2 regions of the Hydrogenophaga sp. FW305-3-2-15-A-LB1 genome follow, and region 1 is predicted to be linked to the other one. Evidence: riboswitches for the same ligand, from Rfam matches in the RefSeq annotation. Region 1 holds a riboswitch; the other holds the start of a gene.

What was found. Region 1 has a riboswitch for S-adenosylhomocysteine ahead of ahcY (adenosylhomocysteinase). Riboswitches for the same ligand answer to the same signal wherever they lie in the genome.
Region 2: it holds a riboswitch for S-adenosylhomocysteine, as region 1 does, so the genes downstream of both, metH (methionine synthase) here and ahcY (adenosylhomocysteinase) in region 1, are expected to answer to the same signal.

Annotation. Positions count from the first base shown of each region.
Region 1 covers NZ_JBYTAE010000062.1:3,579-14,315, forward strand. The annotation lists gene AC3WPZ_RS18695 (2Fe-2S iron-sulfur cluster-binding protein) at 1-476, shown strand, start outside; gene AC3WPZ_RS18700 (OmpW/AlkL family protein) at 490-1,098, opposite strand; gene AC3WPZ_RS18705 (septal ring lytic transglycosylase RlpA family protein) at 1,245-1,679, opposite strand; gene metF (methylenetetrahydrofolate reductase [NAD(P)H]) at 1,676-2,506, opposite strand; gene AC3WPZ_RS18715 (TlyA family RNA methyltransferase) at 2,522-3,274, opposite strand; gene ahcY (adenosylhomocysteinase) at 3,283-4,713, opposite strand; S-adenosyl-L-homocysteine riboswitch at 4,781-4,869, opposite strand; gene AC3WPZ_RS18725 (HAD-IIB family hydrolase) at 4,972-5,772, shown strand; gene AC3WPZ_RS18730 (MFS transporter) at 5,769-7,022, shown strand; gene AC3WPZ_RS18735 (hypothetical protein) at 7,058-7,438, shown strand; gene AC3WPZ_RS18740 (hypothetical protein) at 7,443-7,769, opposite strand; gene uvrA (excinuclease ABC subunit UvrA) at 7,769-10,737, opposite strand, start outside.
Region 2 covers NZ_JBYTAE010000037.1:26,783-37,519, forward strand. The annotation lists gene AC3WPZ_RS13120 (NAD-dependent succinate-semialdehyde dehydrogenase) at 1-851, shown strand, start outside; gene AC3WPZ_RS13125 (helix-turn-helix transcriptional regulator) at 869-1,138, opposite strand; gene AC3WPZ_RS13130 (hypothetical protein) at 1,268-1,675, shown strand; gene AC3WPZ_RS13135 (DoxX family protein) at 1,699-2,097, opposite strand; gene AC3WPZ_RS13140 (hypothetical protein) at 2,216-2,440, opposite strand; gene metH (methionine synthase) at 2,453-5,149, opposite strand; S-adenosyl-L-homocysteine riboswitch at 5,234-5,330, opposite strand; gene AC3WPZ_RS13150 (sigma-54 interaction domain-containing protein) at 5,398-7,008, shown strand; gene AC3WPZ_RS13155 (sulfurtransferase) at 7,209-8,099, shown strand; gene AC3WPZ_RS13160 (OsmC family protein) at 8,137-8,709, shown strand; gene AC3WPZ_RS13165 (acyl-CoA dehydrogenase family protein) at 8,755-9,906, shown strand; gene AC3WPZ_RS13170 (FAD-dependent oxidoreductase) at 9,903-10,737, shown strand, end outside.

The DNA of each region.
Region 1 (10,737 bases):
CCGTGGGCAGCATGGACGAGGTCTTCATCTGCGGCCCCGAAGCCATGATCGAGGCGACCGAAAAGGCCTTGCTCGATGCGGGCGTGCGCCCGGACCGCGTGCACACCGAGCGCTTCACCTCGCCCACGCTGGAGGCCTTGCCCGCCGCGCAGCGCCAGGCCGTGGTGCTCGGCCAGCCGGCCGTGCGCGCCGAGGGTGACGTGGCGCTCACCGTGGTGCTCGATGGCAAGCCGCACGAGCTGCGCATGAACCGCGACGAGCGCGTGCTCGACGTGGCCCTGAACGCCGGGCTGGACCTGCCCTGGTCGTGCCGGGGCGGCGTGTGCTGCACCTGCCGCGCCAAGGTGATGGAAGGCGCGGTGCAGATGGACAAGAACTTCACGCTCGAACCCTGGGAGACCGACAAGGGCTTCGTGCTGAGCTGCCAGGCGCGGCCCACCACCGACCGCGTGGTGGTGAGCTACGACGAGCGCTGAGGCCCGCGTTCCGTCAAAAGCGCCAGCCCAGGCCCACGCCGACCAGCACGGGGTCGGCCTTGAACTGGCCGATCTTCGCGCCACCGGCGCTCACGTCGGTCTTGATGAAGACCTTCTTCACATCGACGTTCAGGTAGAGCTGCTTGCTCAGCGGAATGTCCACCCCCACCTGCAGCGCCGGGCCGAAGCTGTGGCGCTTCACGTCGGCCGCGCCGCCCAGCAGGTGCACCGAGCTGAAGCGCGTGTAGTTGAGGCCCGCGCCCACGTAGGGCTTGAAGCCGGGCGCGTCGAAGTGGTACTGCACGGTCAGCGTGGGTGGCAGGTGGCGCAGCGTGCCGATGGCCGCGCCGTTGGACGTGAGGGTGTGTTTCTGCGGCACCGTGAGGATGAGCTCGGCCGCGAGGTGCTTGCTGAAGAAGTAGCTCACGTCGACTTCGGGCAAGCCCTTGTTGTTCATGGCCAGGCCCAGGCCGGTGCCGTCCTTGTCGGCGCTGTCCAGGTGCACGGCGCGGGCGCGCACGAGCACGCTGCCGGCCTGGAAGTCGTCCTGCGCCAGGGCGGCGCCCGAGGCGAGCAGGCAGGTGGACGCGAGGGCGGCCAGGGCGAAGTGGTGCGTATTCATGATGGTCTTCTGTGTTGCGTTGACTCGGGAGAATCCCCGCGTCCATTACAGAAGACCGTGCGTGGCGCGGCGTTGCGCCACGTCAAACCGGCCGGAGACCTGGCCCCGCTGGTGCGGGTTGCTTGACGCAGGTCAAGCCACGCGCTTCAGTCGCGCAACAGCACGACCCGGCCGACGCCGCCCTGCACGATGCCCAGCGCCGACGCGGCCGCGCGGCTGAGGTCGATGATGCGGCCCGGCACGTGCGGGCCGCGGTCGTTGATGCGCACCGTCACCTCCTTGCCCGTGCGGGCGTGGCGCACACGCACGCGGGTGCCGAACGGCAGGGTCTTGTGGGCCGCGGTGAGTTCGTTCATGTCGTAGACCTCGCCGCTGGCGGTGCGCCGGCCGTGGAAAGGCTCGCCGTACCAGGACGCCAGGCCCCGCGCGATGACGCTCTCGCTGGCGTCCGGGGTGTCGGTGTCGTCGGCCGAGGCATCGGGCACGCTGCCCAGGTCGGGCATGTCCGGCGCTCGCGTCGCGCAGCCGCCGAGCCACAACAAGGTGGCCAGCGCCAGCGTGACCGCGGGCTTGAGGCTCATGCAAGACCGAGGCGCTGGACGATGTCCGTCGTGGCCCCGCTCTGGTTCATGGTGTAGAAGTGCAGCCCCGGCACGCCGCCGCCGCGCAGGCGGTCGCACAGGTCGGTCACCACGTCCAGGCCGAAGGACTTGATGGACGCGGTGTCGTCGCCGAAGGCCTGCAGGCGCATGCGGATCCAGCGCGGGATCTCGGCGCCGCAGGCGTCGGAGAAGCGCATCAGCTGCGTGGAGCTGGTGATGGGCATGATGCCCGGCACCACCGGCACGTCCACGCCCACGCGCTGCAGCTCGTCACGGTAGCGGAAGTAGGCGTCGGCATTGAAGAAGTACTGCGTGATGCCCGAATCGGCACCGGCCTTCACCTTGGCCGCGAAGGCCTCGAGGTCGGCCTCGGGCGAGCGGGCCTGCGGGTGCGTTTCCGGGTAGGCCGCCACCTCGATGTGGAATCGGTCACCGGTCTCGGCGCGCACGAAGGCCACCAGGTCGCTGGCGTAGCGGAACTCGCCACCCACGCCGTAGCCGCTGGGCAGGTCACCGCGCAGGGCCACGATGCGGCGGATGCCGGCGGCCGCGTAGGCCGCCAGGCGCTCGCGGATGCTCGCGCTCGACTGGCCGATGCAGCTCAGGTGCGGCGCGGCGGGGCAGCCCTCGCCCATGATCTCGGTCACGGCCTGCAGCGTGCCGTCCTGCGTGGAGCCGCCGGCGCCAAAGGTCACCGAGCAGAACTCGGGCTTGAGCGCGTACAGCTGCTGGCGCACCGCGCGCAGCTTGACCGCGCCTTCGGGCGTCTTGGTCGGGAAAAATTCCAGGCTGATGGGAAGACTCACGGCCCCCTCCTTACATCACTTGCTCGCATACACAAAAAACTCGCGGTTGCCGTCACCCCCGGTGATCGCGCTCTCGACGTAGTCGCGCATCCGCAGGCCCTGCTCTTCGCAGGCCTGCGCGATGCGATCGCGCACGATGGCGTAACTCGCCGCGTCCTTCACCAGACCGCCCTTGCCGATGTGCCCGGGCTGCAGCTCGAACTGCGGCTTGACCAGCATCAGCATCTGCCCACCCGGCGCCAGCAGCGGCACCAGGGCCGGCCACACCAGGGTCTGCGAGATGAACGACAGGTCGCCCACGATCAGATCGAACGGCGGCGCGCCACCCGCGTCCTGCAGCGCCTGGGCCGAGAGATCGCGCGCGTTGCATTTTTCAATGCAGATCACGCGCGGATCGCCCTTGAGCTGCGGGTGCAGCTGGCCCTGGCCCACGTCCACCCCCACGACCCGCGCCGCGCCCCGCTGCAACAGGCAGTCGGTGAAACCGCCGCTGCTCTGCCCCACATCGAGGCAGCGCAGGCCGCTCACGTCCAGGCCGGTGTGGCGCAGCGCGCCTTCCAGCTTGAGGCCGCCGCGCGACACATAGCGCGTCTCCGCCGTGTCCAGCAGGCGCAGCTCGGCCGCGTCACGCAGCTCCTCGCCGTTCTTGGTGACCGCTGTCCAGTCGCCACCCGGCGCACGCCATTGCACGCCCGCGGCGATGAGCCGCTGGGCTTGCGAACGGGTGGCGGCCAGGCCGCGCTCGACGAGCAGCTGGTCGGCCCGCATGGGCGCGATCAATACCGGTAGGTGTCCGGCTTGTACGGGCCGGCCTTGCTCACGCCGATGTAGGCGGCCTGCTCGTCGGTCAGCTCGGTCAGCATGGCGCCAACCTTCTTCAGGTGCAGGCGCGCGACCTTCTCGTCCAGGTGCTTGGGCAGCACGTAGACCTGGCCCACTTCGTACTTCTTCGGCTGCGTGAACAGCTCGATCTGGGCAATGGTCTGGTTCGCGAACGAGCTCGACATCACGAAGCTGGGGTGGCCGGTGCCGCAGCCCAGGTTCACCAGGCGGCCCTTGGCCAGCAGGATGATCTTCTTGCCGTCGGGGAACTTGACGTGGTCGACCTGCGGCTTGATCTCTTCCCATTCGTACTTCTCGATCGAGGCGATGTCGATCTCGTTGTCGAAGTGGCCGATGTTGCAGACGATGGCCTGGTCCTTCATCGCGGCCATGTGGTTGTGCGTGATGATGGATTTGTTGCCGGTGGTGGTCACGAAGATGTCGGCCTTGTCGGCGGCGTACTCCATGGTCACGACCTTGTAGCCTTCCATCGCGGCCTGCAGGGCATTGATGGGGTCGATCTCGGTCACCCACACCTGGGCCGACAGCGCGCGCAGCGCCTGGGCCGAACCCTTGCCCACGTCACCGTAGCCGGCGACCACGGCGACCTTGCCGGCGATCATCACGTCGGTGGCGCGCTTGATGCCGTCGACCAGCGATTCGCGGCAGCCGTACAGGTTGTCGAACTTGCTCTTGGTCACCGAATCGTTCACGTTGATGGCGCGGAACGGCAGCGTGCCCCGGGCAGCCATTTCCTTCAGGCGGTGCACGCCGGTGGTGGTCTCTTCGGTCACGCCGATGATCTGGCTGGCCTTGCGGGTGTACCAGGTCGGGTCCTGCGCGAGCTTGGCCTTGATGGCGGCGAACAGGCAGGTTTCTTCTTCGCTGGTCGGCTTGCTGATGACCGAAAGGTCCTTCTCGGCCTTCTGGCCCAGGATCATCAGCAGCGTGGCGTCGCCGCCGTCGTCCAGGATCATGTTGGGGCCTTCGCCTTCCGTGCCGGCGGCGCCGAACTCAAAGATGCGGTGGGTGAAATCCCAGTACTCGGCCAGGGTCTCGCCCTTGTGCGCGAACACCGGCGTGCCCTGCGCGACCAGCGCGGCGGCGGCGTGGTCTTGCGTGGAGAAGATGTTGCACGAAGCCCAGCGCACGCTCGCGCCCAGGGCCTGCAGGGTTTCGACCAGCACCGCGGTCTGGATCGTCATGTGGATGCTGCCGGTGATGCGCGCGCCCTTGAGCGGCTTGGCGGCGGCGAATTCCTCGCGGATGGCCATCAGGCCGGGCATTTCGGTTTCCGCAATGCGGATTTCCTTGCGGCCCCACTCGGCCAGGGAAAGGTCGGCGATCGCGCTGTCGGCGGTCGGGTTGTTCAGACGTGCATTCATGGTTCGCTCCGGAAAGGATGGACAAACCACATCTGGCATTGAGTCAAAAAGAACTCATCGCACGGGATGTGGATGAGCGTCGTTGCATGGATGGTCCGAGCCTCACGCCCCGCTGCTGAAGTGTTCAGTGGGGGCGCTGCAACGCTCCTCGGATCGCGCGATTCTACCGCAGCGGCCTCGATCTGCCCCCTGCCGCGCGTCGCCGGTGGCACCTGCGGCGCCCGGGGCCCTGTGCGACACTGCCCGCCTTCCATGCGCATGAATCCCCTCACCCTCTGGCCCGCCACGGACCGCGCCCGCATCCACGGCGTGCTGACCGACATCGACGACACCCTCACGACCGAGGGCGCGATCACCCCCGATGCCCTGGACGCCTTGCACCGCCTGCGCACCGCCGGCCTGCCGGTGTTCGCCATCACGGGCCGGCCCGCCGGCTGGAGCGAGGCCTTCGCGCTGGCCTGGCCGGTGGACGCCATCGTGGCCGAGAACGGCGCCGTGGCGCTGTGGCGCGGCGACTCGGGCGAACTCAGGCGCGACTACCTGCAGGACGCGGCCACGCGCGCCGCCCATTTCGCGAAGCTGCAGGCCACCGCGCGGCGCGTGCTCGCCGAGCTGCCGCAGGCCCGCCTGGCCACCGACAGCCCGGGGCGCGAGACCGACATCGCGATCGACCACAGCGAGTTCGCCCACCTGAGCGAAGCCGACATCGCCACGGTGGTGCAACTCATGAAAAGCGAGGGCCTCAACGCCACCGTGAGCTCCATCCACATCAACGGCTGGATCGGCGAGCACGACAAGCTGGCCGGTGCGCGCTGGATCGTGCGATCGCGCCTGGGCCGCTCGCTCGACGACGAACTCGACCGCTGGGTCTACGTCGGCGACTCGACCAACGACGCGCGCATGTTCGGCCATTTCCCGCACAGCGTGGGCGTGGCCAACGTCGCGCGCTTCTGGGGCGCGCTCACGCAGCACCCGCGCTACGTGGCGGCGGGCGAACGCGGCGCGGGCTTCACCGAGGTGGCCGAGGCGGTGCTGGGCGCGCGGGCCGTGGGCGCATGAGCGAACACCCGCTGCCGCCCACCGGCACACTGCCGGAGCACCCACCCGCCCAGGCCCGGCTCGGCCTGGTCGCGATCTTCGGCTCCACCTTTTTCGAACTGGTGGGCTACTTCATGCTCACGCCGCTGCTGCTGTTGCGCCTCAAGGGCGGCGGCGAATCGACCGCGCTGGCCGGTGTGTTCGCCGCCAGCGGCTGGCTCGGCGTGTTCTTCATGACGCCGTTCGCTTCGGCCATCACGCAGCGCCTGGGCCGGCGGCCCACGCTGTGGCTGGCCGCGCTGATCCCGGTGATCGCCACCGCCGGCTTCGCCTTCACGCCGCTGCTGTGGCTCTGGTTCGTGTTCAAGATCGCCGCCGGCATGGCCTCGGGCCTGCGCTGGGTGCTGGCCGAGGCCGTGGTGGCCGAGTTCTCGCCGCCCGGGCAGCGCGGGCGCTACGTGGGCATCTTCGAGACCATGGTGGGCATCACCTTCGTGGTCGGCCCGCTCATGCTGGCCTGGGTCGGCGCCGACAGCGACGCGGCCCTGTGGATCGCGCTCGGCTTCATGGCCATCGGCCTGGTCTGGAGCCTGCTGATCCCGCGCCTGCCCGACGCGGCCGACGCGCACAGCGCGAAGGTGGGCCTGTCGGGCGTGTGGCACGCGCTGCTGGCCCATCCGCTGATCATGACCGTGGGCTTCGTCGGCGGTTTCTTCGAAAGCGGCCTCACGTCCATCCTGCCGCTCTACGGCCTGGCGCTGGGCCTGGGCGCCACCGTGGCGGCGCTGCTGGTCTCGGCCAGCGGCCTGGGCAGCGCGCTCATGATGCTGCCGGCCGGCGTGCTGGCCGACCGCATGGCCCACCACCCGGCGCAGCGCTGGGGCGACGGCCACCGCGCGCGCCTGGCGATCATGCGGGTCTGCGCCCTGATCACCCTGCTGGCCACCTTGGTCATCCCCTTCGTGGCCGGCACGCCCTGGCTGGCCGCGCCCGTGGCCTTCCTCTGGGGCGGCGCGGGCGGTTGTCTGTACACGCTGGCGATGATCGACATCGGCTCGCGCGAGGAAGGCATCACCCTGGTCAACAGCACCGCCGTGCTGGTGCTGTCCTACACCCTGGGCGGGGTGCTCGCGCCCGCGCTGGGCGCCGCCGCGCTGCAGTGGGCGCCCACGCTGGGCTTCCCGGCCCTGCTGCTGTCGGTCGCCGGCCTGGGCTGGTGGCTGTTGAGACGGACCGTTTCGGCCCCATCTGAAGGAACCCCACGCGGCTGAGGGCCTCCTAACCTGACAAGAGAAAGGATCTCCCCATGGCCATTCCCTGGCTGGTTGCCCTGAAAGTGATCCCCTGGGGGGACGTGATCGAACACGCGCCCACGGTGCTCAACGCCGCGCGCAAGCTGCTGGACCGCTCGAAGGCGCCACCCGCCGGCACGACCGCGCCGGTGCCGCTGGACCTGGGCGACGCCCCGCCCACCCTGGGTGAACTCAAGAACCGCCTGATCGAAGCGCGGCAGCTGATCGACCAGCAGGCTGCGGTGCAGGCCCAGATGGCGCAGACCCTGACCGAACTGGCCGAGCAGAACGCGCGCCTGGTGGGTGCCGTGGACCTGCTGCGCAAGCGCACGCGCCTGCTGATGGGGGCCCTGGCCGTGCTGGCGGTGGGCGTGGTCTGGCTGCTCGCGCGCTGAGCGCTCAGCCGCCGCGCTCGGCCTGCAACGCCGCGTCGCACCCCACGCCGGCCGCGATCCAGCGCCGCGCCAGCCGCTGGAACACCGGCGCCGCCCAGCGCCAGCGCGGGCCCAGCACGCCCCGCGCGTCGGTGATGGCGCCACAGCGGTAGACCGACAAGGCGCCGTCCCAGCGCAGCGCGTCGCACGCGCCCACGCGCTTGCGCGAAATCACCCGCCCCAAAGGACAAGGCTCGGCCAGGCAACACACCCCGCAGCCGTTGCACGGCGCGCCCAGAACCGGCTTGGCCGGCGCCTCGGCGTGGATGTGGATGACCTGGCCCTCGGGCATCACGTCCTGGCCAGCACCGGCCCCAGCACACGCCCGGTGTGCGTGTCCAGGCGCACCACCTCGTCGGGTGGCGCGGCGGCCACGATGCGGCCCCCGCCGTTGCCACCCTCGGGGCCCAGGTCGATGATCCAGTCGGCCTCGGCCATCACGTCCAGGTCGTGCTCGATCACCACCACGCTGTGGCCGCCGTCCACCAGGCGGTGCAGCACGCGAATCAGCTTCTCCACGTCGGCCATGTGCAGGCCCACCGTGGGCTCGTCGAGCACGTAGAGCGTGTGCGGTGGCTTCTGGCCCCGGCGCGTGACGTCGTCGCGCACCTTGCTGAGTTCGGTCACCAGCTTGATGCGCTGCGCCTCCCCGCCGCTGAGCGTGGGGCTGGGCTGGCCCAGCGTGAGGTAGCCCAGACCCACGTCCTTGAGCAGCTGCAGCGGGTGGCTGATGTTGGGCATGCTGGCGAAGAAGTCCACCGCCTCGTCCACCTCCATCTGCAGCACGTCGCCGATGCTCTTGCCCTTCCAGGTCACGGCCAGCGTCTCGGGGTTGAAGCGCGCGCCGTGGCAGACCTCGCAGGGCACCTTCACGTCGGGCAGGAAGCTCATCTCGATGGTGCGCATGCCCTGCCCTTCGCAGCCCGGGCAGCGGCCTTCGCCGGTGTTGAAGCTGAAGCGGCCGGGGCCGTAGCCGCGCGCCTTGGCCTCCAGCGTGTCGGCGAACAGCTTGCGCACCGTGTCCCAGAAGCCGATGTAGGTGGCTGGGCAGCTGCGCGGCGTCTTGCCGATCGGCGTCTGATCGACTTCGAGCACGCGGTCCACGGTCTCGAAACCACTCACGCTGGCGCAGCCGCTCCAGGCGGGGTGCTTGCCCTTGTCCATGGCGTCGCGCCCGGCCTTGGTGCTGCGCTGGCTCACGGCGGCGGCCACGTTGGTCAGCAGCACGTCGCGCGCGAGCGTGGACTTGCCCGAGCCCGACACGCCAGTGATGACCACCAGGCGCTGCAGCGGCACCGCGGCGTCGAGCTCGTTCAGGTTGTGCAGTTTCGCGCCGCGCACGCGCAGCCAGGGCGCGCTGTCGTCCAGCGCCGGCAGCACGCCACGGCGCGCCTGCAGCGGGTGCTTCATCGCGTGCAGCAGGTAGCGCCCGGTCACCGAGTCGGCGTTGGCCGAGAGGTCGTCCACCGAACCCTGGGCCACCACGCGCCCGCCGCGCTTGCCCGCGCTCGGGCCGATGTCGATGATATGGTCGGCGCGGCGGATGGTGTCCTCGTCGTGCTCCACCACCACCAGGGTGTTGCCCTGGTCGCCGAGCTTGTGCAGCGCGTTGAGCAGGATGGCGTTGTCGCGCGCGTGCAGGCCGATGGTGGGCTCGTCGAGCACGTAACACACGCCCTGCAGGTTGCTGCCCAGCTGCGCCGCCAGGCGGATGCGCTGCGCCTCGCCGCCGCTGAGCGTGGGCGCGCCGCGGTCCAGCGTGAGGTAGTTCAGGCCCACCTCTTCGAGGAAGGCCAGCCGGCTTTCGATCTCGGGCAGCAGGTCGCGCGCGATGTCGGCCTCGCGCGCGCTGAGCGCCAGGTCTTTCATGAGTCCCTGCACCCAGGCGCGCACCTCGCGCACCGAAAGGCGGGCCACGTCGGCAATGCCCACGCCGGCGAAACGCACCGAGCGGGCCTGCAGGTTCAGGCGCTTGCCCGAGCAGAACGGGCAGACCTCGTCCGTCACGCCATCCACCTCGGGTTCGGCAAAACTCTGCTCGCGGCCTTTTTCCTTGTCGTCGCGCACCGAATCGTCCAGCGCCTTGAGCTGGTCGCGCGAGAGCTTCACGCCGGTGCCCACGCAGTCGGGGCACCAGCCATGTTTGCTGTTGTACGAGAAGAGGCGCGGGTCGAGTTCGGGGTAGCTGGTGGCGCACTCCGGGCAGGCGCGCGTGGTGGAAAACACCTCCAGCTTGCCGAGCTCGCGCGTGGACCGGCCTTCGGCCAGCGCCTGGGCCAGGCCGTCCAGCGGCGAGAGCACGTGCACCTGGCCCTTGCCGATCTCCAGCGCCTTGGTGAGCTGCTGGCGCAGCGCGGTCTCGTCGTCGGCGCTGACCACGAAGTCGGCCACCGGCAGTTCGATGGTGTGCTCCTTGAAGCGGTCGATGCGCGGGAAGCCGGTGGTGGGCAGGAACTCGCCGTCCACCCGCAGGTGGGTGTGGCCACGCGGGCGCGCCCAGTCGGCCAGCTCGGTGTACACGCCCTTGCGGTTGACCACCAGCGGCGCGAGCAGGCCGATGTGCCGGCCCTTGTAGCGCGCCAGGATAGCGGCGACGATGCTGTCGGGGCTTTGCGGCATCACGACCGCGCCGTCGTACATGCAGTGCTGCGTGCCCAGCTTCACGTACAGCAGGCGCAGGAAATGCCAGACCTCGGTGGTGGTGCCCACGGTGGACTTGCGGCCGCCGCGCGAGAGGCGCTGTTCGATCGCCACCGTGGGCGGGATGCCATAGACCGCGTCCACCTCGGGCCGGCCCGCGGGCTGCACGATGCTGCGCGCATAGGCGTTGAGGCTCTCCAGGTACCGCCGCTGGCCTTCGTTGAACAGGATGTCGAAAGCCAGCGTGGACTTGCCCGAGCCGCTCACGCCGGAGATGACGTTGAACTTGCCGCGCGGAATGTCCACGCTCAGGTTCTTGAGGTTGTGCTCCTTGGCGTTGACGATGCGGATGGCGTGGGCGTGTGGCCCCTCGTTGCGCGCGCGCGCCGGCTGCAGGCCCTTGGCCCGGCCTTCGCGCACTTCGTGCACCTCGCCCATGGCCAGCGCGTACTCGCGCAAGGCCTTCGCGGTGTGGCTGCTGGCGTGCTCGCGCACGGCCTCGGGCGGGCCCTCGGCCACGATCAGGCCGCCCGCATCGCCGCCCTCGGGACCCAGGTCGATCAGCCAGTCGGCCGAGCGGATCACGTCCAGGTTGTGCTCGATCACCACCAGCGAGTGGC
Region 2 (10,737 bases), on a different contig from region 1:
TGCCCGCGGGCGTGCTCGGCCTGGTCTACGGCACGCCGTCCGAGATCTCCAGCTACCTGATCGCGCACCCGGTCATCCGCAAGATCACCTTCACCGGCTCCACGCCGGTGGGCAAACAACTCGCGGCCATGGCCGGCCAGCACATGAAGCGCGTGACCATGGAGCTGGGCGGGCACGCGCCGGTGATCGTGGCGGAAGACGCCGACGTGGCCCTGGCCGTGAAGACCGCGGGCGGCGCCAAGTTCCGCAACGCGGGCCAGGTCTGCATCTCGCCCACGCGTTTCCTGGTGCACGAGAGCATCGCCAAGGAGTTCTCGGCCGCGCTGGTCAAGCACGCGGCCGGCCTCGCGGTGGGCGACGGCTCGGCCGAGGGCACGCAGATGGGCCCGCTGGCCAACCCGCGCCGCGTCACGGCCATGGCCGAGTTCACCAAGGACGCCGTGGAGCGCGGCGCCACGCTGGCCACCGGCGGCGAGCGCATCGGCGACGAAGGCAACTTCTGGCGGCCCACCATCCTCACCGACGTGCCACTCGAAGCCCGCGTGTTCAACGACGAGCCCTTCGGCCCCATGGCCGCCGTGCGCAGCTTCAACACCCTGGACGAAGCCATCGCCGAAGCCAACCGCCTGCCCTACGGCCTGGCCGGTTACGCCTTCACGCGCTCGCTGAAAAACGCCGACCTGCTCGCGCGCCGGGTGGAAGTGGGCATGCTGTGGGTCAACATGCCCGCGATGCCCTCGGCGGAAATGCCGTTCGGCGGCATCAAGGATTCGGGCTACGGCTCCGAAGGCGGTCCGGAGGCCATGGAGGCCTACCTGAACTCGCGCGCCGTGGCGATCATGAACGTCTGATCGCTCGATGCGAAGGCCTAGGAACCCGGGTTCCTGGGCCTGGCCACCGGCGCCAGCAACTGATGCGCCCGCAGGCCGAACACGTGGGCAATGCGCTCCACGTTGTCCAGTGAAATGTTGCGCGCCTGCCGTTCCACGTGGCCGATGAACGTGCGGTGCAACCCGGCCTCATGGGCCAGGTCTTCCTGGGACCAGCCCCGCTCGGCGCGCAGCCGGATCATGTTCAGGGCCAGGGCCTCTCGGGCCGAAATGAGGGTTGGGGGAGCGCTGGCCGATGAACGAGACATCGCTCAAGTCTCTGGCTGTGACGTGTTTGAGTCAGCCTCCTTTAAGTCACATTATGATGCGCATACCGCAATGTCAGTTGCTGCACGCGAATTCCAGAAGAACTCGCGTGCAGCCGCAAGGAGATGTGTATGGGCTTTTTTTCAGGAGCGCCGGAAGTGTTCCGAAGGCGCAAGGCCGAAGCGGCCATTCAAACGCAGTTTGAACTGTGCCGCAACATGGGTGTTTCTCTGGGTCGCCCAGCGACCCTGGCCCGGCAGGTCATTGAACTCGCATTCAACGACCTGCCGGGATTGTCCGATGGACGCCTCCAGGGCTGGGCCCTGACGACCACTGTGCTGGTCATGGCGTTCATGCGCAAGGAATCGCCTCAGGCAATGCGCATTCTCTGCGCCGTGGCATTGACCAGGATGTTGCTGGCGGCGAGCGATGAGGGCTCGCTGTGCGCCCTCTCCCTGGAAGAGGAAGCGCTGCTGCAAACTGCCCAGGAACTGATCCTGCAGTTCAACGCACAGCAGCGGATCTCGTCAGACCTGTGATGGGGCTTGGTGCCCCGCCAACCTCACTTGTTCGGGCCGATGCGGTGCGTGAAGGCCACCACCAGCGCGGTCACGAAGAAGAAGGCCTGCAGTTCCAGGCGCCAGCCGCCGGTGTTGGTGAGATCGAACCAGTGGCCCATGTGCGCCAGGCCCACGGCGAAGGCCATGTTGATCGCGATGACCAGGGCCGCCGGCACCACCCACACGCCCGCGAGCAGGAACAGCGGCGCCACGAACTCGCCCAGGTACACGCCATAGGCGAGGAAGCCGGGCAGGCCCTTGGCGACCAGCATGCCTTCGATGCCGCCCACGCCGCCGGTGATCTTGGCCCAGCCGTGCAGCACCATCAGGAGCGCGAGCGTCCAGCGCAACAGGATGACGCCGAGCCGGGGGTGGTTGAAAAGGTTGTTGAGCAGGTTCATGGTGAAAAGGTTTTAAGAAGCCAACATCAAAAAGGGGATGTACGGAAGGCAGAGCCGCCGCCGCATGAGGAGGTTCCCGGCACGCGCCGCCGCAACGCCCGGTGACAAGGTCGGTGACCTACTGGCGCTTCCAATGCCTGTACCCGCGCCATCCCCACACCGCCAGGCACCCGGCGCCCAACACCAGCGCCAGCCAGCCCAGGCCCGCCGAGCCCGCGACGATGTCCCGCAGCGCCGGCGACTGGAGGCGGTGGGGTGCGATCAGCACGATCAGGCCAATGGCGGCGAGCAACACGCCTTTCCAAAGCAGATCGTCGTTGGGCAGTGGGTTCTTCGACGTCATCGTTCTCCGTCCTCACAGGTTCGGCGCGAGCCAGCGCTGCAGCTCGTTGCGCGCCACGGCGCTGCGCTCGGCCAGGTCGTCCACCTGGTCGTCGCCGATCTTGCCGACGTTGAAGTAGGTGCTCTGCGGGTGGGCGAGGTAGAAGCCGCTCACGCTGGCCGCCGGGGTCATGGCCAGACTCTCGGTCAGGCCCATGCCGATGTCCTCGCACTGCAGCACGTCGAACATCGCGCGCTTGACGGAGTGGTCCGGGCAGGCGGGGTAGCCCGGCGCGGGGCGGATGCCCTGGTACTTTTCCTTGATCAGCTCTTCGTTGCTCAGCGCCTCGTCGGCCGCGTAGCCCCAGAGGTCGGTGCGCACGCGGTGGTGCATGCACTCGGCCAGCGCCTCGGCCATGCGGTCGGCCAGGGCCTTGAGCATGATGGCGGAGTAGTCGTCGAGGTCGTCGAGGAACTGCTTTTCCTTCTTCTCCACCCCCAGGCCGGCGGTCACGGCGAACATGCCCACGTAGTCGTTGGCCTCGCCCTGGGGCGCGACGAAATCGGCCAGGCAGCGGCTGGGGCGCATCACGCCGTCGATCTCGTGCTTCTCGGCCTGTTGGCGCAGGCCGTGCCAGGTCAACGCGACTTCGCGGCGGCTCTCGTCGGTGTAGAGCTCAATGTCGTCGTCGTGCACGCTGTTGGCCGGGTACAGGCCCACCACCGCGCTGGCGCTGAGCCAGCGGCCTTCAATGAGGCGCTGCAGCATGCGCTTGCCGTCGCTGAACACGCGCCGCGCTTCTTCGCCCACCACCTCGTCCTTCAGGATCTCGGGGAAGGGGCCGGCGAGGTCCCAGGTCTGGAAGAACGGGGCCCAGTCGATGTACTTGGCGATCTCGTGCAGGTCGAAGTTCTTGAACACGCGCTTGCCGATGAACTTGGGCTTCTGCGGCGTGTAGGCCTTCCAGTCGATCGGCGTCTTGTTCAGGCGCGCGCGCTCCAGCGGCCACAGCGGCACCTGCTTCTTGTTGGCATGCTGGGTGCGCACGCGCTCGTAGTCGGCATTGACCTCGGCGATGTAGGCCGCGGCCTGGTCGGACAGCAGGCCCTGCGCCACGCTCACGCTGCGCGAGGCGTCGGGCACGTAGACCACCGGGCCGTCGTAATGCGGCGCGATCTTCACCGCGGTGTGCACGCGGCTGGTGGTGGCGCCACCGATCAGCAGCGGGATGCCCCGGCCGCGGAAGTGTTCGTCCTTCTGCATCTCACCGGCCACGTACTGCATCTCTTCCAGGCTGGGCGTGATCAGGCCCGAGAGGCCCACGATGTCGGCGCCCTCGGCCTTGGCCATGGCCAGGATCTCGTGGCAGGGCACCATCACGCCCATGTTCACGACCTCGTAGTTGTTGCACTGGAGCACGACGGTGACGATGTTCTTGCCGATGTCGTGCACGTCGCCCTTGACGGTGGCGATCACGATCTTGCCCTTGGGCTTCACGTCGCCGCCGGCCGCCTGCAGGGCCAGTTTCTCGGCCTCGATGTAGGGCAGCAGGTGCGCCACGGCCTGCTTCATCACGCGCGCGCTCTTCACCACCTGCGGCAGGAACATCTTGCCCTGGCCGAACAGGTCGCCGACCACGTTCATGCCGTCCATCAGCGGGCCTTCGATCACGTTGAGCGGGCGGCCGCCGCCGGCCTCGATCTCGCGCCACATCTCTTCGGTGTCTTCGGTGATGAAGTCGTTGATGCCGCGCACCAGCGCGTGGCTCAGCCGCTCGCGGATCGGCAGCGCGCGCCATTCGTTCTTCTTGCTGTCGTCCTTGGCCGAGCCCTTGGCGCTCTCGGCCACCTCCACCAGGCGCTCGCCCGCATCGGGCCGGCGGTTGAGCACCACGTCTTCCACGCGCTCGCGCAGCTCGGGCTCGAGCTCGTCGTACACGCCCACCATGCCGGCGTTGACGATGCCCATGTCCATGCCGGCCTGGATCGCGTGGTACAGGAACACGGTGTGGATGGCCTCGCGCACCGGGTCGTTGCCGCGGAAGCTGAACGACACGTTGGACACGCCGCCGCTGACCTTGGCGCCCGGCAGGTGCTGCTTGATCCAGCGCGTGGCGTTGATGAAGTCCACCGCGTAGTTGTTGTGTTCCTCGATGCCGGTGGCGATGGCGAAGATGTTGGGGTCGAAGATGATGTCTTCGGGCGGGAAGCCCACCTCATCGACCAGCACGCGGTAGGCGCGTTCGCAGATCTCGACCTTGCGTTCGTAGGTGTCGGCCTGGCCCTTTTCGTCGAAGGCCATGACCACGGCGGCCGCGCCGTAGCGCTTGACCAGGCGCGCCTGGCGCTTGAACTCGTCCAGGCCTTCCTTCATGGAGATGGAGTTGACGACGCCCTTGCCCTGCACGCAGCGCAGGCCGGCCTCGATCACCTCCCATTTGGAGGAGTCCACCATCACCGGCACGCGCGCGATGTCGGGCTCGCCGGCGATCAGGTTGAGGAAACGCACCATGGCGGCCTTGCTGTCGAGCATGGCCTCGTCCATGTTGACGTCGATGATCTGGGCGCCGTTCTCCACCTGCTGGCGCGCCACGGCCAGGGCGTCTTCGAAGCGCCCCTCGAGGATCATGCGGGCGAAGGCCTTGGAGCCGGTGACGTTGGTGCGCTCGCCCACGTTGACGAACAGGCTGCCCGGCTCGATGCGCAGCGGCTCCAGGCCGGAGAGCAGCATGGGCGGCACGGGGGTGGACGACGACGACGACGGGGAAGCGGATTCGGAGGACATGAGGCTCACCAAGGCAGTTTGCGAAAAACAGACCGGTGAGCGCCGTTTGGGCCTGTTCGCGCCCACTCAAGCCTGACGCACGGTGGGGGCCGAAAAGCCCGCCGGCGCTGCAACGCTCCTTGAGAAGCGGCGATTTTAGCTCGCCAGGGAGGGCTTCGCCCGCCATTGGTGCGATGTTTGCTTGCCCCGCGCCCATGCCTTCCAGCCCCAGCGACCCCGACAGCCCCGCAACCGACTGGCACGCCCAGGAGCTGCTGCTCATGCGCGAGGTGATGAAGCTGGTGGGCCGCAGCCTGGCGCCGGCCTTCGTGCTGCGCGAGATGCTGCACCTGATGAGCGAATTGCTGGGCCTGAACCGGGGCCGCATGGTGCTGGCCGGCGAGGCCGCGCCGGGCGAAGAGCGCACGGCCTCGGTGCGCCACGCCTACGGCCTCACGGCCGAGGAGGTGCAGCGCGGCGTGTTCCGCTGGGGCGAGGGCATCACCGGGCGCGTGCTGGCCACCGGCCTGCCGGCCATCGTGCAGGACGTGGACGCCGAACCGCTGTTCCTGTTCCGCACGGTGCCGCGCGAGCGCCTGCCGCCGCAGACCGTGGCCTTCATCGCGCTGCCGATCGAGGTCAACGGCGCCACCATCGGCGTGCTGGCCTGCCACCGCATCCGCAGCCGCCAGCGCCACCTGAACGACGACCTGGCCGTGTTGCGCATCCTGGCCACGCTGGCCGGGCAGCTGCTGCGGCTGGAACAGCTGGTGGCCGAGCAGACGCGCCAGCTGCTGGCGCGCAACGCGGCCCTGGCCCGCGCGCTGGACAGCGCGAGCGCCCGCTACGGCCTGATCGGCCGCTCGCCCGCGCTGCTGCAAGCGCTGGGCGAGCTCGAGCGCGTGTCGCAGTCGCAGGCCACGGTGCTGCTGCTGGGCGAGTCGGGCACCGGCAAGGAGCTGTTCGCGCGCGCGGTGCACCTGGCCAGCGGCCGGCACGACCAGCCCTTCATCAAGGTCAACTGCTCGGCGATTCCCGAAACGCTGTTCGAGTCCGAGCTGTTCGGTTACGAGCGCGGCGCCTTCACCGGCGCGAACACCGCGCGCGCGGGCTGGTTCGAGCAGGCCCACGGCGGCACCATCTTCCTCGACGAGATCGGCGAGCTGCCGCTGGCCATGCAGTCCAAGCTGCTGCGCACGCTGCAGGAGGGCACGCTGGTTCGCCTGGGCGGCACGCGCGAACTCAAGGTGAACGTGCGCCTGGTGGCGGCCACCAACCGCGAGCTCGCGCGCGAGGTGCAGGCCGGGCGCTTCCGGCAGGACCTGTATTACCGGCTCAACGTGATCCCGATCCGCCTGCCCAGCCTGCGCGAGCGCGGCGAGGACGTGCGCGCGCTGGCCCTGCACTTCGTGAACCGCGCCAACCAGGCGCACCAGCGCAACGTGAACCTCGCGCCCGACGCGCTGGCGCGGCTGGAGGCGCACGACTGGCCGGGCAACATCCGCGAGCTGGGCAACCTGATCGAGCGCCTGGTGCTGCTGGCCGACCACACCCTGGTGACGGCCGCCACGCTGGAGCGCTTCATGCCCCAGGCCCAGGGCGCGGCGGCCCCCACCGGGGAGACCGAACCGCTGGTGCGCGACTACCAGAGCGCGCAGTCGCACAGCGCCCAGGCCCTGCGCGAGGCGCTGGCCCGGCACCAGGGCAACCAGTCGCGCGCGGCGCAAAGCCTGGGCCTCACGCTGCGCCAGTTCGCCTACAGGATGAAGAAGCTCCCCCCTGCGCCGCCTTCGGCGCCTTCCCCCCGAAGGGGGGACGACACCTGAGGCGCAATGTGTCGACATTGTGTCGACACATTGAAGGCCAAAGGCACTTGGCGCCGGTGCTATCGCTGTGCTTTTGATAGCACAAAATTCAACTAAAACAATGACTTGAAAGCCATTTCAGGCAACTTCACGAGGCTGGCACGCGGGTTGCGAGAAGGCACCGCAGGCAATCCCGCCGGCCGCTTTTTCGTGAGGTTTCCATGAGCATCGACGCCATCCTGATCGCCCCCGCCCAGTTGCAGGCCCTGCAGTCGTCCGAACCCGTGGTGGTCATCGACACCCGCGACGCCGAGACCTTCGCCGCCGGCCACATCCCCGGTGCGGTGAACCTGCGCGAGGTCTTCACCTACCTCGCCACCTCCACGCCCGAAGGCCTGCAAGCCCTCAAGGCCACCTTCGCCGCCGCGCTGGGCGCCGCCGGCCTCTCGGGCGAAGAGACCGCCGTGTTCTACGAAGACGCGATGAACAGCGGCTACGGCCAGTCCTGCCGCGGCTACTACCTGCTGACCTGGCTGGGCTACCCCAGGATCAAGGTGCTCAACGGCGGCTTCAGCGCCTGGAAGGCCTCGGGCCTGCCGGTCTCCACCGAGGCCGCCACGCCCACGCCGGCCACCTTCCCCGAGCTGGCGGGCAGCGACGTGATGCTCACCCAGGCCGACGTGCAGGCCGCGCTGGGCACCGACACCGTGCTGCTCGACGTGCGCGACGTGGACGAGTGGATCGGCGACAGCTCCTCGCCCTACGGCAAGGACTTCGCGCCGCGCAAGGGCCGCCTGCCCGGCGCCAAGTGGGTCGAGTGGTACCGCTTCATGAAGCCGTCCGCCCAGGGCCCGGTGTTCAAGACGCCCGACGAGGTGAAGGCCGAGTGCGCCACCGCCGGCATCGCGCCCGACGACACCGTCTACCTCTACTGCTTCAAGGGCGCGCGCGCGTCCAACACCTTCCTCGCCCTCAAACAGGCCGGCTTCAGCGACGTGCGCATGTACTTCGGCTCGTGGAACGAGTGGTCGCGCGACGAGAGCCTGCCGATCGAGACCGGCCTGCCGGTGGCGAAGTCGAGCAAGAAACCCAGCCTGGCGCTCGCCGCCTGATCTCAACCCTTCCCGTTTTTTCAACCCTGGAGACCCCATGTCCGCCACCGACACCCTTGAACCCACCGCCCCCGCCAGCACCACCGTGAAGGCGTGGCTGCGCCCGATCGACGGCGCCGGCCTCGCCGCCTTCGCCGCCAAGGGCAAGGCCAACCCGGCCAGCCGCGGCACCAACAAGGTCCACACCGTGATGGAGGGCCAGTACCGCTCGCTCTCCACCGTGGGCCAGCACGCGCCGGTGGTGGTGGACGAGCCGCTGCACCTGTTCGGCCAGGACACCGCGCCGGCCCCCGGCGAAATCGTGCTCTCGGGCCTGGGCGGCTGCCTGGCGGTGGGCATCACCGCGGTGGCGACCTGGAAGGGCGTGAAGCTCAGCCGGCTGGAAGTCTTCCTCGAGGGCGACATCGGCAACCCCGCCGCCTGGGGCGCTGGCGGCGCGCTGGAGAAGACGCCGCCCGAGATGGGCTTCCAGGCCATCCGCGTGAAGGTGCTGGTGGAAGGCGACGCCCCGCGCGAGGTGCTCGACGAGATCGTGCAACACGCCAACTTCTATTCGCCCGTGGCCAACACGATGCGCAACCCGATCCCGATGACGGTCGACCTGGCCTGAGCGCCGCCGCCTGCCTGCCTGCCCCTTCAACCTCCTGGACCGCGCATGAACCCGAACGACCTGCCCCGCGAACTGACCCACGAAACAACGGCCGACGCGCTGCTGGCCGCGGTGCGCACCGTGGCGCAAGGCCCGCTGGCCGCGGTGGTGGAAGCCATCGACCGCGAAGGCCACTACCCGCGCGAGGTGCTGCAGCAGCTGGGCGCGCTCGGCGCGCTGGGGGCCCACCTGGACGCACCGGCCGGGCGCGCCGACTACGGCCTGGCGATCCGCGCCATGGCCGAGGTCTCGCGCGTCTGCGGCGCCACCGGCTTCATGGTCTGGTGCCAGCTGGTCTGCGGCCTGTACATGCAGGCCAGCGGCAACCCGGCGCTGGGCGGCGCGGCGCTGCGGGCGCTGGCCAGCGGCGAGGCCCTGGGCGGCACCGCCATGTCCAACCCCATGAAAAGTTATGCGCAGATCGAGAGCCTGCTGCTCAAGGCCACGCCGGTCGAGGGGGGCCACCTGGTCAGCGGCACCCTGCCCTGGGTCAGCAACCTCGGCCCGGGCCACGCCTGCGGCGCGCTCGCGGCGGTGGTGGATGCGCAGGGCGAGCCACTGGGCCACGAGCTGATGTTCCTGCTGCGCTGCGACGCGCCCGGCGTGGAGCTGCGCGACTGCCCGAGCTTCTCGGCCATGGAAGGCACCGGCACCTACGCGCTGCGCCTGAAGGACGTGTTCATCGGCGCGAACGAGCGCATGGCCGAACCGGCCAAACCCTTCATCGCGCGCATCCGCGCGGCCTTCGTGCTGCTCCAGTGCGGCATGGCGGTGGGCGTGGCGCAGGGCGCGATCGACAGCATGTGGGCGGTGGAGGCGCAGCTGGGCCACGTGAACCAGTTTCTCGAAGACCGGCCCGACGCTTTGCAGGCCGAGCTGGACGCGCTGACCGCGCGCGTGATGGCACTCGCCGACACGCCGTTCAACGACAGCGTGGACTTCTTCATCGACGTGCTCGACGCGCGCGCCCACGGCGCCGAGCTGAGCCTGCGCGCCGCGCAGTCGGCCCTGCTGCACCAGGGCGCGCGCGGTTACCTCATGAGTTCGGACGTGCAGCGCCGCGTGCGCGAATCGCACTTCGTGGCCATCGTCACGCCCGCCATCAAGCACCTGCGCAAGGAAATCGCGCGCCTGTCCGCCGAGGTGATGCCGTCATGAACACCGCCCCCTCCTTGTCCCCGGTCGCGGCGGCCATGCAGGCGCTCGCGCCCTACCAGACCTACCTCTGCGACGCCTGCGGCTACCTCTACAACGAAGCCGACGGCGACCCCGACGGCGACCTGCCGCCCGGCACGCGCTACGCCGACATCCCCGACGACTGGGCCTGCCCGCTGTGCGGCGTGACCAAGGCCGACTTCCGGCCTTACACGCCGCCCTCTCTGGAGGCCTTGCGCGCCGCCCTGCCCCGCAGCGCGCCGGTGGCCGCGCGCGGTGGCGCGGCCGGCGTGGTGATCGTGGGCGCGGGCCGCGCCGGCTGGCAGATGGCCGAGGCGCTGCGCGCGCTCGACGCGAAGCGACCGATCACCCTGGTGAGCCAGTGCGCGGGCGACCTGTACGACAAGCCGCTGCTGTCCGTCTCGCTGGCGCGCGGGCTCGCGCCCGACACCCTCGCCAAGGAAAGCGGCCCCGCGGCGGCCGCGCGCCTGAACCTGCGCCTGCTCGCCCACACCCAGGCCGTGCGCATCTGCCCCGACACGCGCACGCTGCGCACCACGCGCGGCGTGCTCCGCTACGACCACCTCGTGCTGGCGCATGGCGCCCAGGCCGCGCTGCCGCCGGCCCTGCCCGCCGCGCTGTGCTGGCGCATCAACCACCTCGACGCCTACCGGCGGCTGCGCGCCGCGCTGGGGAATTCAACGAAGGACGTGGCCATCGTCGGCGCCGGCCTGATCGGCAGCGAACTCGCCAACGACCTCGCGCTCGGCGGCCACCGCATCACCCTGCTGGACGTGCAGGCCGCACCGCTGGCGCGCTGGCCCGCCGAGCAGG